3 regions of the Metabacillus litoralis genome follow, and region 3 is predicted to be linked to each of the others. Evidence: riboswitches for the same ligand, from Rfam matches in the RefSeq annotation. Region 3 holds a riboswitch; each other region holds the start of a gene.
The links. Region 3 has a riboswitch for cobalamin ahead of D9842_RS23785 (ribonucleoside-diphosphate reductase subunit alpha). Riboswitches for the same ligand answer to the same signal wherever they lie in the genome.

Region 1: it holds a riboswitch for cobalamin, as region 3 does, so the genes downstream of both, D9842_RS16170 (DUF4430 domain-containing protein) here and D9842_RS23785 (ribonucleoside-diphosphate reductase subunit alpha) in region 3, are expected to answer to the same signal.
Region 2: it holds a riboswitch for cobalamin, as region 3 does, so the genes downstream of both, D9842_RS05870 ((2Fe-2S) ferredoxin domain-containing protein) here and D9842_RS23785 (ribonucleoside-diphosphate reductase subunit alpha) in region 3, are expected to answer to the same signal.

What each region holds. Positions count from the first base shown of each region.
Region 1 covers NZ_CP033043.1:3,239,550-3,243,807, forward strand. Annotated here, with positions in the region: gene D9842_RS16165 (DUF4430 domain-containing protein) at 1-278, opposite strand, end outside; gene D9842_RS16170 (DUF4430 domain-containing protein) at 387-2,213, opposite strand; cobalamin riboswitch at 2,328-2,511, opposite strand; gene rpmG (50S ribosomal protein L33) at 2,698-2,847, opposite strand; gene D9842_RS16180 (GTP-binding protein) at 2,875-4,065, opposite strand.
Region 2 covers NZ_CP033043.1:1,231,358-1,235,615, reverse strand. Annotated here, with positions in the region: gene cobJ (precorrin-3B C(17)-methyltransferase) at 1-1,452, opposite strand, end outside; gene D9842_RS05870 ((2Fe-2S) ferredoxin domain-containing protein) at 1,534-1,917, opposite strand; cobalamin riboswitch at 2,044-2,231, opposite strand; cobalamin riboswitch at 2,461-2,657, opposite strand; gene D9842_RS25690 (hypothetical protein) at 2,763-2,909, opposite strand; gene D9842_RS05865 (MFS transporter) at 2,979-4,258, opposite strand, start outside.
Region 3 covers NZ_CP033043.1:4,852,314-4,856,571, forward strand. Annotated here, with positions in the region: gene D9842_RS23785 (ribonucleoside-diphosphate reductase subunit alpha) at 1-2,075, opposite strand, end outside; cobalamin riboswitch at 2,203-2,382, opposite strand; gene nhaC (Na+/H+ antiporter NhaC) at 2,560-3,927, opposite strand; gene D9842_RS23795 (globin-coupled sensor protein) at 4,130-4,258, opposite strand, start outside.

The DNA of each region.
Region 1 (4,258 bases), 1.6 Mb from region 3:
GATGTAGAAGATGGTTCTTTTGTTTCTTCTTTTTTATCTTCTTTAACAACAGCCGTTGTTTCTTCTGTAGTTTTCTCTTCCGTTTGCACTTCTTGTTTATCTTCCGATTCGACTTCTTTTGTGGAATCAGCTAGTTGTTCAGCTTCTTGATCACTCTTATCGTTTGACTGCGTTTCCTCACTTGCTTCTTCATTTAATACCGGTGATACTTCGTCTTTTTCACATGCTGCAGTAAAGAATAAAATTGTTGAGAACACGATCAGCAGAAAGGTTTTCATTTTTGACAAAGCGTTACACCTCCAATTGTTTTTCTAATACGATCATCCATAAATGGGAAACGCCCCTCCAAATGGAGAGGGCATTTCATTTCGTTATATTTCATTTCGTTATTGTTGTTGTCTTTTTCTAACATACAAACTAGTTATTCCTATAATAAGTAAAGCAAGACCAATTAATGCCATGTTATAGCTTTGGGTAGCAGTATTTGGTAGAGGATAACCTTTCGTTTTTTCTGGTTGATCATTTTTAGTCGTACTAATATTTTCAGATGTATCTTTATCAACATCGTCCTTCACTACAACAGGAGTTTCATTGTTGTCAGCAGGAGTCTCTGTGTTTTTCTTTTCAAGATTTAGGCTATATAAAGATCCTTTTCCATTTAAAAATAATTGATACGCAACAATTCCTCTATAGCCTTGATCTGTTGTAAATGAGTCACTAGTGTCTCCACCTTGCCAATCAAAGCCACCATCATTATTTTGGTAGGAAAGCAAAAAGTCGATTAAACTAACACCGTCTTTTGAGAACAGACTACTATGTGAATCAATTGATAATGCCGATAGCGCAATAACTAGTTGTGCAGCTGTTGAGCTGTTATCAATTTTTGAATTTTTGTATTGAGCTGATAGATATTTTACAGCTTCATCTACGGCACTCTTCACATCCGCGTTTGATTCAACATATGGAGCAAGTGCAGTTAATACCATAGCCGTTGTATCACTGTCACTCGTTGCTTCACCACTCCATGTCCAGCCACCATCATCGTTTTGGTTCTTCAGCAATTCATTGACCAATGCTTCTCGCGTCCATTTAGCTGAAGATGGAACTTCAAAGTTAGCACTATCTAATGCAATAAGGGCATAAGCTACCCCATTTAATCCCTGCTTTGTTACATTTCCATTATAGATAGCTTGAACAAGATTATACCCTTCGATATTTGTTGGATCTTCACCTGCTGCTAAAGCACCCAATGTTAGTCGCTCATAATCTGTAATTTTTGAAAAACTTCCTTGACGTTCGGTTAATTGTTTTTTCAAGTTTGCTAGATAGCTAGCCGGCAATGTTTTTCCTGCCTTTTTCAAAGCCACTGCCTGCCAGTCTCCAACCTCTTGTTTTAAAACATATTGACTCGCTGCATTTATTGCATTATTAAGGGCAGCTTGATCAAATTTCTCAACTGGCTGTTGTTCCTCTTCAGGTTGCTGCTCTTCCTCTGTAGGTTCTTCTGCCGGTGTTTCCCAAGATTCATATTTTAATGTTACTTTATCAGCTTTTTGAAGCTTGTAACTGTCAACTCCAACTGATGCCATCTCATCATTGACATAAAATGCCCAATAATAAGTACCTTCAGCAGCTAATCCTCCGATACTTGTAATCATCACGCCATATTCAGATGTTTCATATTCGATGTTTTCTTGTCCGTAACCAATCTTTAATAAATCAAATGCAGTTGGTTGATCAATGAACGCAATTGATGAAGGCTCAGGTAAAATCACATGATCTTTATTACCAACTATTTGCAGTGACACGCTATTTTCAGAAGGCTTTGTCCAATCAGTATAACGAAAGCTTATCTCGTCACCCTCTTGTACAACATAACTGTCTGCGCCAACTTGTGCTTGAACACCATTAACATAAAATGCCCAATAATATGGGTCGGTTGCTTTTAATCCGTTAATACCTGTGATAAAAACTCCATATTCCCCTTCAGTATACTCAATCTGGCTCTCGCCAACAGCTTGAACAAGTACATCAAATGCAGTTGTATCCTCTGCAAATGTATAGTTTGTTTCATCTAGTAATAGTTCATTGTTATTCCCAACAACTGATATTGTTTCCCCTTCTGCAGCAAATACAGTTGTCTGAAAGGTGCTAACGAATAAGGTAGAAACGAAAAGGACAGATAATATAATATGCTTTACTTTGTTGAACAACGTGTTCTCTCCTATCTATAAAAATTTATTGAGGCAAAAAAAAAGCCTCTATGTAAGAGGATTGCAGTCGTTAAGAAAAAAATGTCTTTTCTTAACACCCTCCTATCCGCGTAGTACGAGGTAAAAAAATAGGCAGGTCTCCTGACTTATGATCAACATCCTCACAGCCTTCCCATCTTATAGACAGTGGCAAATTTGTAAAGACTCTCATTTACAGTGGCGGGACCGCGCCGGACTTTCACCAGACTTCCCTTTTCATGATAGGATAATACTACCAACCTATTTTTATCATATTCATTTTAACTGTTTTAATCATAGTCTAGTATGAAAATGGTGTCAATATATGTAGGAGTCTGCATATATATGGTAGAAACTACAAAAAATCCATTTTTCCTTTCATTCATATAATATAGCGTTATTTATTCCCTGGTTGACTCAAAAAGAAAAAGCCATGATCTTTGAATCATGATCATGACTTTTTCGCTTATTTTGTTTCTCTATGCACTGTATATTTCTTTAATCGTGGGCAATATTTTTTAAGTTCAATTCGATCGGGGTTATTACGCTTATTTTTTGTTGTAATATAATTCCGATCACCAGTTTCTGTACATGCTAATGTAATTTTTACTCTCATTAAGATTTCCTCCTTGGAAAAATAAAATTAATTTTCTGCAGTAAAAGCTGGAAGAGGATCGTTAAAAGAAGACCAATCCTGTTTCATTTCATCGTTTGTTAATAAGCATTCATCTAGAGCTTTTTCAATCAATTCACGGTTCATGCCGATCCCAATCATAACAAGCTCTGTTAATCGATCACCGTATGTGTTATCCCACTTTGCTAATAACTCAGGTTCTTCTTTTAAAAATTGATCCTGCTCTGCCTTTGAATAAGAAGCAATCCAATTTCCTGCTCCCTGAATGATAATAGAGGGACCAGCCTGTGAGAGAAGTCCTGTTATATCATTACGTGAAGCAAGCCAGAAAAACCCCTTAGCCCTAACGACGTCGACAGGCCAATTTTCAAGCCAAGTCATAAACCTTTCAGGATGAAACGGTATTTTCCTCTTATATACAAAAGAGGTGATTCCGTATTCCTCTGTTTCAGGTATATGTTCGTGCATAAGCTCTTGTATCCACCCTGCGGATTGGCTAGCTTGTTCGAAATCAAAAAGGTTCGTATCTAAAATTCTTGTGATTGGTACCTTTGAAAAAATAGATTCAATGATTGTGGCATCAGGATTCAATTTATGGAGAACCGCTTTTAATTCATCTATATCTTCTCGCTCTACTAAATCTAATTTGTTTAATACAAGAATGTTAGCAAATTCTATTTGATCAATTAACAAATCTACTACCTCCCTTGTATCTGTTGGATCTATTGCTTCGTTACGGTCAAGCAGACTCTCCCCAGAGGAATAGTCAAGCCAAAACCGATAAGCATCTACAACAGTTACCATTGCATCTAGTTCACATATTTCAGTTAAGTTTGTCCCTAATTCTTCATCTATATATGTGAATGTCTGGGCTACAGGAATAGGCTCAGAAATACCGGATGATTCAATAACCAGATAATCTAAATGCCCTTGTTTCACTAATTTTTTCACCTCTATAATGAGGTCTTCTCTCAGTGTACAGCATATACAGCCATTCTGAAGCTCAACAAGATTCTCCTCCGTACGGGAAAATCCACCTTGTTTAATAAGTAAGGCATCAATATTCACTTCACTCATATCATTAACTATAACGGCTATTCTCCTATTATCTTTGTTACTTAAGAGGTGATTTAATAATGTCGTTTTTCCAGCACCTAAATAGCCACTTAAGACCGTTACTGGTATCTTTCTATTTTCCATGTCATCCTCCTACACAAAACAAAATGATTACGATTTATAATTTATAATTTTATGTAACTTATCAGAAAAAAACACAAAAAACAAATCGTAACAGTTACGTTTTATATATTATACTATCTTCCGTCGATATGCAATAAGTTTAATAAAAAAGTTTTAAAAAGAGAATTTCGGGAATAACATAAATAAGAAAGGC
Region 2 (4,258 bases), 1.6 Mb from region 3:
ATGAACAATATTTTCAATCACTTCGACGATTTTTTCAGGCTCTATTCCTTCAGCAACCGGCTGACCTGGATGGGCTGTTCTGCCGACTGTTTTAGCTCCTAAAAATAAATCAAATTTTCCTTTTCGAAAAATAATTCCAATGTCTTCATTCACAGCACCAAAACATGCCATACCACAGCCGTTAAATCCTACCTTTAATTCTTTTGGTAAATCTAGCCCACTTAACTTTTCATGAAGCTCCTCTGCATATGGAATGGAATCTTTCTTTTCTCCTTCACAAAAATCACAAGCCTTGATTTGAAAAACATCACCAATTGGTTCTAATAGAAATCCAACATCTTTAAGTTTTTCGGTGATCACTTCCGGTTCACTAGTAGGTATTCGTAACAGAATTTGATGATGTGGTGTATACTCCATTGAACCATCGTCCCCTGTCACTTCTGCAAGAGTCATCATCTGTTTTGGAGTGAATTTTTTATTTGCAATACCAGGGCTGACGGCTAATTCAAAAATCGATGTAATCGGGTTGTTTACAGAAATTTGAGCCTTTTCTTCGTTAATGGAAGAAGCTGTATTACCCTTAACTTTTTGCAACGCTTCTAACGCAAGTTGCAAAGAACTATCTTTTTCTTTCGTTGCTTTTGCTTTTTTAGTTGGTGGCATATCGTTAATACCTTTATGTAATGCCCATGGTTCGTTTTCATGTCGAAGACGCTCATGTGGCTTTAATCTCTGCTCAGTTGTATTTAACGTATACTTACGTTGATAACCTCTTGGCGTAATCATTTTATTGTCATATAAAAATGTTGATGAATTTCCAATCACAACCGTTGTAAGCATTCCGATATCATAATCAAGCATATGCTCAAGATCTGTAATAACGATATGCTGTCTGTCACGATACGCACTTTTTACAAGTCCAACTGGTGTTAATGGTGAACGATAACTTAATAAAATCCGTTGCGCCTCTTGTATTTGTCTTGTTCGGCGACCACTTTTAGGATTATAAAGAGTAATAACAAAATCAGCCTGAGCAGCTGCATCAATACGCTTTTCAATCAATTCCCAAGGAGTTAAATGGTCACTGAGGCTGATTGTGCATGCATCATGCATAATCGGAGCACCTAAAAGCGATGCACATGAATTAATAGCCGAAACACCCGGAATGACTTCAACACTCACACCTGTTTCTTCTGACCAACCTTTTTCAATTAAAACTTCATAAACTAGTCCGGCCATTCCATACACTCCGGCATCACCACTTGATATGACCGCGACTGTTTTGCCCTCTTCTGCAAGTTTTACAGCTGCTTGGGCACGGCTTACTTCCTCTGACATTCCTGTACTAATAATCTCTTGATCTGTTAAAAGGTCCTGAATCAATTCAACATATGTTTTGTATCCAATGATACAGTCACTTTCTTGAATCGCATCTTGAGCCCTTTTTGTCATATGTTCAAAGCTTCCTGGGCCAAATCCGATCACAAGTAATTTTCCTAGCAAGTAAATTCCTCCTTCCAAAATGAATAACGATTAAACGTTACTCTTCTGCGGTTTAGCTATTCCTGTAATCGATTCTGAATTTTCAGGTGCGGAAAAATGGTCTTTATCATATGTGTAGATCACACTGTCTTCTACCACATTTCCACCAACTAAGTGATCATGAACAATCTTCTTAGCTATTTCTGGAGTTGCAGCTTTATACCAAACTCCCTCCGGATAAACCACCATTACACAAGCATCTTTGCATCTACCATTACAACGAGTTCTTGTTGTATGAATGCTTGCATCCAAATCTAAGTTTGTGATTTCTTCTCTTATTGCCTGGGTTGCTTCTTCTCCACCTTTTCTCATACAGCTGCTTCCGTTACAAATGAGTACATGGTGCTTTGTTTCTGTAAGATTCCAAGTCGTCATCTTAACACTTCCAGTCTATTAAAATTTTTTCAAATAAAAAATGCACCTCTATATAGGCAGAGGTGCATTAAAAAATGGCAAATGACTAGCATTTTCTACTACACGTCTACCTATATGCCCGTAGGTATCAGTATTAAAAGTTAGGCAGGTCTCCTGACTTAGGTTCATAGCTTTATAACGTCTTCCCGGTTGCATTCAGTGACATCATGTTATAAGGCTTCCCATAACAGTGGCGGGTACCGTGTCGGATTTTCACCGACTTCCCTTTTAAGCACTACATATATCTGAAGTGCACCTAATCTTAAACTCTATTTAGTTTACTCATCTAAACGTATTAGGTTGTCTCTTAAAATATGTCTTTTTAAAAAACAATCTCCAAGTTAAATGCAAAAGATTTTACTCAAGAATAAGATCTTATACTTTTTGATAGTACAAAAAAATCCGCTCAGATCTTTACTGAGCGGATGAAAAGGGAATACGAAAGCAATCCAATAAATTTCATATGGTTGCATTCGTCTCACCTTCTCACCTCCCGAAGAAACTGAAACTTGATAAATTAAGACAGGTCTCCTGACTTGTGATTCACTCTACTTTAAGCCCCTTCCCATATATCACTTTTAACAAAGCTTCAATACAGTGGATTGCTTATTTCGTCGACACTTACAGTTGCGGGGACAGTTCCGGATTTTCACCGAATTCCCTATTAAGCCTTTAGCGGCATCTTAATTTACAGCGTATACTATTTTAAGTTGGTATCAATTGATAGGTATTATATTAAAGCAAGCAAAATGATATTTCAACATATTGTTGGATAAAGTGACAAAAGTTACAATAAAAATGGTGACTTATTCCATTCCTTCATCTTTTTCATCATATGCTATTAACACAATATTTTCGTTTGTTTCATTTCTTAATTCTTTTTCTAAACTCATGATTTTGTTTAATTGGTCACTATCTAAGTTTGCGACTGGAAAGTTTTCATAAACGCTCATGCTTCTAACCTCCTTTTGTTTTATAATAAGATTTTCACCTAAAATATTTTGATTATGCATCTGATATCATCATTCTGTTCGTGGCTTTTTTCTAAAAAACACTTCTGGTTCCCATCTGTTTACAGGATGTGTTCGATGTTGTCCAGGTTCACTTGGAAGTCTGGGTGCATCCTTAGGCTTGTTTTCTTTTGAAGAAGCCTGTTGTAACGATTGTCTAAGTGGCTTCCATTTTTTAAGAAAAGTAACAACTACTATTAGTACAAGTCCTAAGGTGGTGTATATGAAAACAGGTGTTAAAGTATTTTCTCCTACTCCAAGAATTCTTCCACCAGCTGATTTTCCACCAGCTTCTCCTAAACCGTAAACAACATTTGATAAAGCAAAAAACAACCCGATTAATTCTCCTTTTGACAATTGTGAGATGGTGCTGTCTATTGTAGGAAGAATCATCATTTCACCAATAACAAAGACTCCTCCACTAAGGATCAAATGGAAAAAGGATTGTGCAAAAAATAACGAGGCAATTCCAATCGTTATGAAGAGAATCCCTAAACCTAATGCAGTTAGAGGCTCTACTTTCCTAATAATTCGCTTTGTAATCAACCCTTGTAATGAGATAACAATTAAGCTATTAATTGTCCAAATCAACGCAACATTTTTAGGCTCCGGTAAAATAACTGTTGCTCTAAGTGGTAATGCAAGTGATAGCTGTGCATATAAAGCCCATATAAAAATCGTTACAAAGCTAAATACCATAAAGGGTTTGTTTTGAAATGCCTGTTTGTAAGCTCCCTTAGGAATTCCCTCACATGGCACATCACCGCAACCCTTTGGGAGAAAAATCCAGCTTTGTAGTGCTAAAAGGATATAAATTCCACCAGCAATCCAAAAGATCATTTTAGATGCTCCTGTTAAAAGGAAAAAAACAATTAATCCAGCCGAGCCTGTCCCAATATTTGCAGCTATGCCTCTTATCGAAAAAGCTGTTGTCAGGTTCTCAGAAGAAGCAAAAGCTGCGATGGCTGCTTTTGTTGAAGGAGCATTTAATCCAGTACCAAATCCCATCGTAATAGCAGTCACTATCAAAAGAGAAAACTGCGTGAATAAACCAAACCCAATAAGTCCACAAGCAGCAATCAAAGCTCCAAGTCCTATCGTAAATCCGCGACCAATACGATCAGCTAAAACTCCTCCGGCCACACTCCCGACCTGAAAAGCAATGGCAATACTAGCTAACACAATTCCAATTTGGCCAATGGATAAACCTGCATCTGTTTTTAAAATAATGGGAAGCATCGGTGTAACCAAATATGTTCCTAAATGTGAAAGTAAAACACCAAAAAGAAGGA
Region 3 (4,258 bases):
GCCGATTTATAATACCAAGTTGTTTCAGAATTCAAATCTGGAACAGTAACTGGAATCTTATAATCTTTCTTCTCTTCTGAGTAAACCTTTTGGAATATTGGATCAATACTCGCTGTACTGCCTGCAATAATTGAAGTTGATGCATTTGGCGCAACTGCCATTAAATAGCTGTTACGTATTCCATGACTTTGAACATCTTCCTTTAGAGTATCCCAATCTAAATCACTATTATTTGAGGAATAGCCTCTTTTATCGAAGTAGGAGCCTGTTTCCCAGTCGGAGCCTTTATATACAGGATAAGCGCCTTTGTCTTTTGAAAGCTCCATGCTAGCTTGAATCGTTAGATAAGAAATTCTTTCATATAGCTTGTCCGCGTAGGAAACAGCTTCCTCGTTTTCCCATTTTAATTGCTTTAGGGCAAGAAGATGATGCCAGCCGAATGTTCCTAAACCAATTGCTCTATATTTTTCATTTGTTAATCTAGCTTGAAGAACAGGAATGGTATTAAGATCAATAACATTGTCCAGCATTCTTACTTGGATAGGAATAAGTTTTTCTAAAACATCATTTGTAACAGCTTTTGCAAGGTTAATAGAGGAAAGGTTACATACAACAAAATCACCTGGTGTTTTTACTGTAATGATTTTTCCATCCTCAGTGAATTGCTCTTCAACTGTTGTAGGACTTTGATTCTGTGTGATTTCTGTGCACAAATTGCTGCAATAAATCATTCCTTGGTGTGAGTTGGCATTCTTGCGGTTTACCTCATCTCGATAGAACATATATGGCGTACCAGCCTCTAACTGACTGATCATAATTCGCTTCATAATATCAATCGCAGGGACCTTTTCCTTAGATAACTGTTCATTTTGAACACATTCCCAATAGCGTTCTCTGAAGCTTCCTTGTCCTTTTTGTTCATCATAATAATCTTCGATGCTAAAGCCCATTACTTTACGAACTTCATGGGGATCAAATAGGTACCAATCACCACGTGCTTCAACCTGCTCCATAAATACATCAGGAATACACACACCAGTAAATAAGTCATGTGTCCGCATTCTTTCATCACCATTGTTCAGCTTAGAATCAAGAAATGAAAAGATATCTTTATGCCACACATCCAAGTAAACAGCGATGGCTCCCTTACGCTGACCTAATTGATCAACGCTAACAGCAGTGTTGTTAAGCTGCTTCATCCATGGAATAACACCAGAAGACACGCCTTTGAACCCGCGGATATCACTACCACGGCTTCGAATTTTTCCTAGATATGCACCAACACCTCCACCAGATTTTGAAAGATTGGCAATATCAGTGTTACTATCAAAAATTCCTTGTAAACTATCATCGATTGTATCAATAAAACAACTCGATAATTGACCAACAGGTTTTCCTGCATTTGATAAAGTAGGTGTTGCAACGGTCATATAAAGGTTGCTCATTGCCCAATACGCCTGTTTTATAAGCTCAAGACGATGATCTTTGTTTTCATTTGCCATTAATGTCATTGCAATAATAATAAAACGCTCTTGAGGCAGTTCATATGTTTGTTTACTAAAATCACGTGTTAAATAACGATCTGCTAATGTTCTTAGGCCAATATATGTAAAGAGGTTATCATTTTCCGGCTTAATAAAGGAACCAATTTGTGAAAGTTCACTTTGAGAATATTGTTCAAGAAGCTTAGAGCTATAGAGTCCTTTTGAAACGAGAGTGTTCACTAAATCATAAAAATCTCCATATTTTTGCTTTTTATCATAACCTCTGTTTTCTGCAGCTTCTTTATACAGTTTTGATAAGTAGATTTGCGCACAAAAGTATGTCCATTCTGGCTCTTGTTCATTTATATTTGACAAGCCTTCTAGAATGAGTAAATTAGTAAGTTGATCTGTAGTATAAGACTCTCTTTGTACGATCGTGTTTTGGATTCGTGTTAAGTAGTCATCTATATGTAAAGAAGGGAAGTTTTGATGAATGCTTTCAATGTATGAAGTTAATTTGGATATGTCAAATGCTTCCTGGTCGTTTTTGTTGTTATAAATAATAGGGGATGTTGATGTTGCGATGCTCATAAAATATTCCTCCATCTGTTGAATTAGTAACACAGGGAGAGAGATAAAACGACAGAGGAGAGTTCAAGGCAAAAAGAGCCTCAATGATCAGCTATCGTCTCACCTTCTCAGTCCCCGAAGAAATTGAAACTTCCACAAGATATAGGTAGGTCTCCTGACTTATGCTCGTCCTACTATGAGTCCTTCCCATACCTAATATGTACAGTGGATTTCTCAATTCGTCACATTTACAGTTGCGGGGACAGTTCTGGAATTGCACCAGATTCCCTTTTCAGCCTTAATTGGCACCTGAATCTTGTAAAATACAATATATAGTTTTATGTTTTGGTTGATAAATCAATATATAGTTATAATTAGATATATTTCCATGATATAGCACATATACAAAATAATCAACCAATTGTTTTCGTTTGTCGAAAATTATCTAGTTTGATAGAAACTTGTAAAGGAAAGGGGGCTGTCAAAATAATGACAGCCCCTTTCTTTATACACGTTTACTAAAAAATCCATATATAACTGTTAATATTGGTGAGAGATATAAAAAGAACGCAAATGGTAAAAATGCTAAAACGGGTACACCAAGTGTTTGAGCGAAGAAAGCTCCACTAACTCCCCATGGAATTAAGGGATTAAGTAATGTTCCGGCATCTTCAAGTGTTCGTGATAAATATTTGCGGTCAAGCTTGATTTTATCGTAAAGACCTTTAAATGATTGACCTGGGATAAGAATTGATAAGTATTGTTCACCGGTTAATAGGTTTACGCCAAACGATGAAGCGGCAGTTGATAAAATAAGCTGTCCCTTTGATTGTATACGGTCAATTAATCCATTTAATAGTGTAGGGATAATGCGTAATGCATTAAGTAATCCACCGAAGGCAAAGGCAATTAAGATAAGTGAGATGGACCACATCATTGATTGTAGGCCACCCCGGTTTAGCATATTACTAACCTGTTCATTTTCTATAGAATAAGAAGTTCCATTTTGTAAAACTGTTAGAAATTCATTCAGCATTAATCCTTGAAAAACGATGGCTGTTATTCCTGCTGTTATAATACCAATCACTAAAGATGGGATAACTGCAACTCTTTTTATAGCGAGAATAATGACTATAAGAGGTGAAAACAATGTGATGATGCTAATGTTAACTTGAGATTCTATAATAGTTATCATGTTTTTCATGTCATCTATTGACGTAAAGTCAATAGGTGTGACCCGACCTAAAATAAAAAAGATCACGGCTGCAATTAGAATGCTAGGTAAAGTAGTGAATGTCATATGTCTTATATGAGTAAACAAATCTACAGATGAAACACCAGAAGCGAAGTTTGTTGTATCGGACATTGGAGACATTTTGTCACCAAAGCATGCGCCTGAAATGATAGCTCCAGCAACCCATTCAATTGGTAAGCCTGCTGCCATACCTGCTCCCATTAAAGCAACACCAATTGTACTAACTGTTGTAAAGGAGCTTCCTACTAAACTTGAAATGACCATACATGAAAAAAGGGAGGTCATTAATAAGTATTCTGGATTAATAACAGTTAAAGCATAAACCATAACTGTTGGAATTGTCCCACTACTCATCCAAGCACCAATTAATACACCTATAAGTGCCAATATAATAATAGGTTGAATTCCATTTTGTATTCCTTGGACAATACCTGTCTCTAATTCTTTCCATTTGAATTTATGAAGTAAGCCAATGATTGAGATTAGAACTAAACAAACAAGTAAGGCAATATGTGGTTCTGTTTTTAATACAAATAAACTGGCAAATATCGTTGCTAATACTAGTAACAAAACTAGTAACGATTGTTGAAAGGTAAAGGTTTTTATTTGATCATTCATGATATACTCCTTTATAGCTTGAACGCTTTTGTGCTTTTTCGTACAAAAGTATTATACCAATCTAGTTTTTTCTGTCAATCAAATTAAGAAAATGATTAAATAGATAAAGATATTTTGTGTTTTGTTTTATTGATATACTATTCTTTGGAATTGAAGTGCATCAAAATAGACCAATGGATTACCATTGGTCTTAAACATCACTCTATATTGTTCTAGCCATTACTTTTAGATTTTCGGATGTTTCTGCAATTGAATTAATGTTGTTAGAAACATCGTTAATAACATTTGTAAAGTTCATTAAATCTGTTTTAGATTGTTCGCTTTGCTGTTT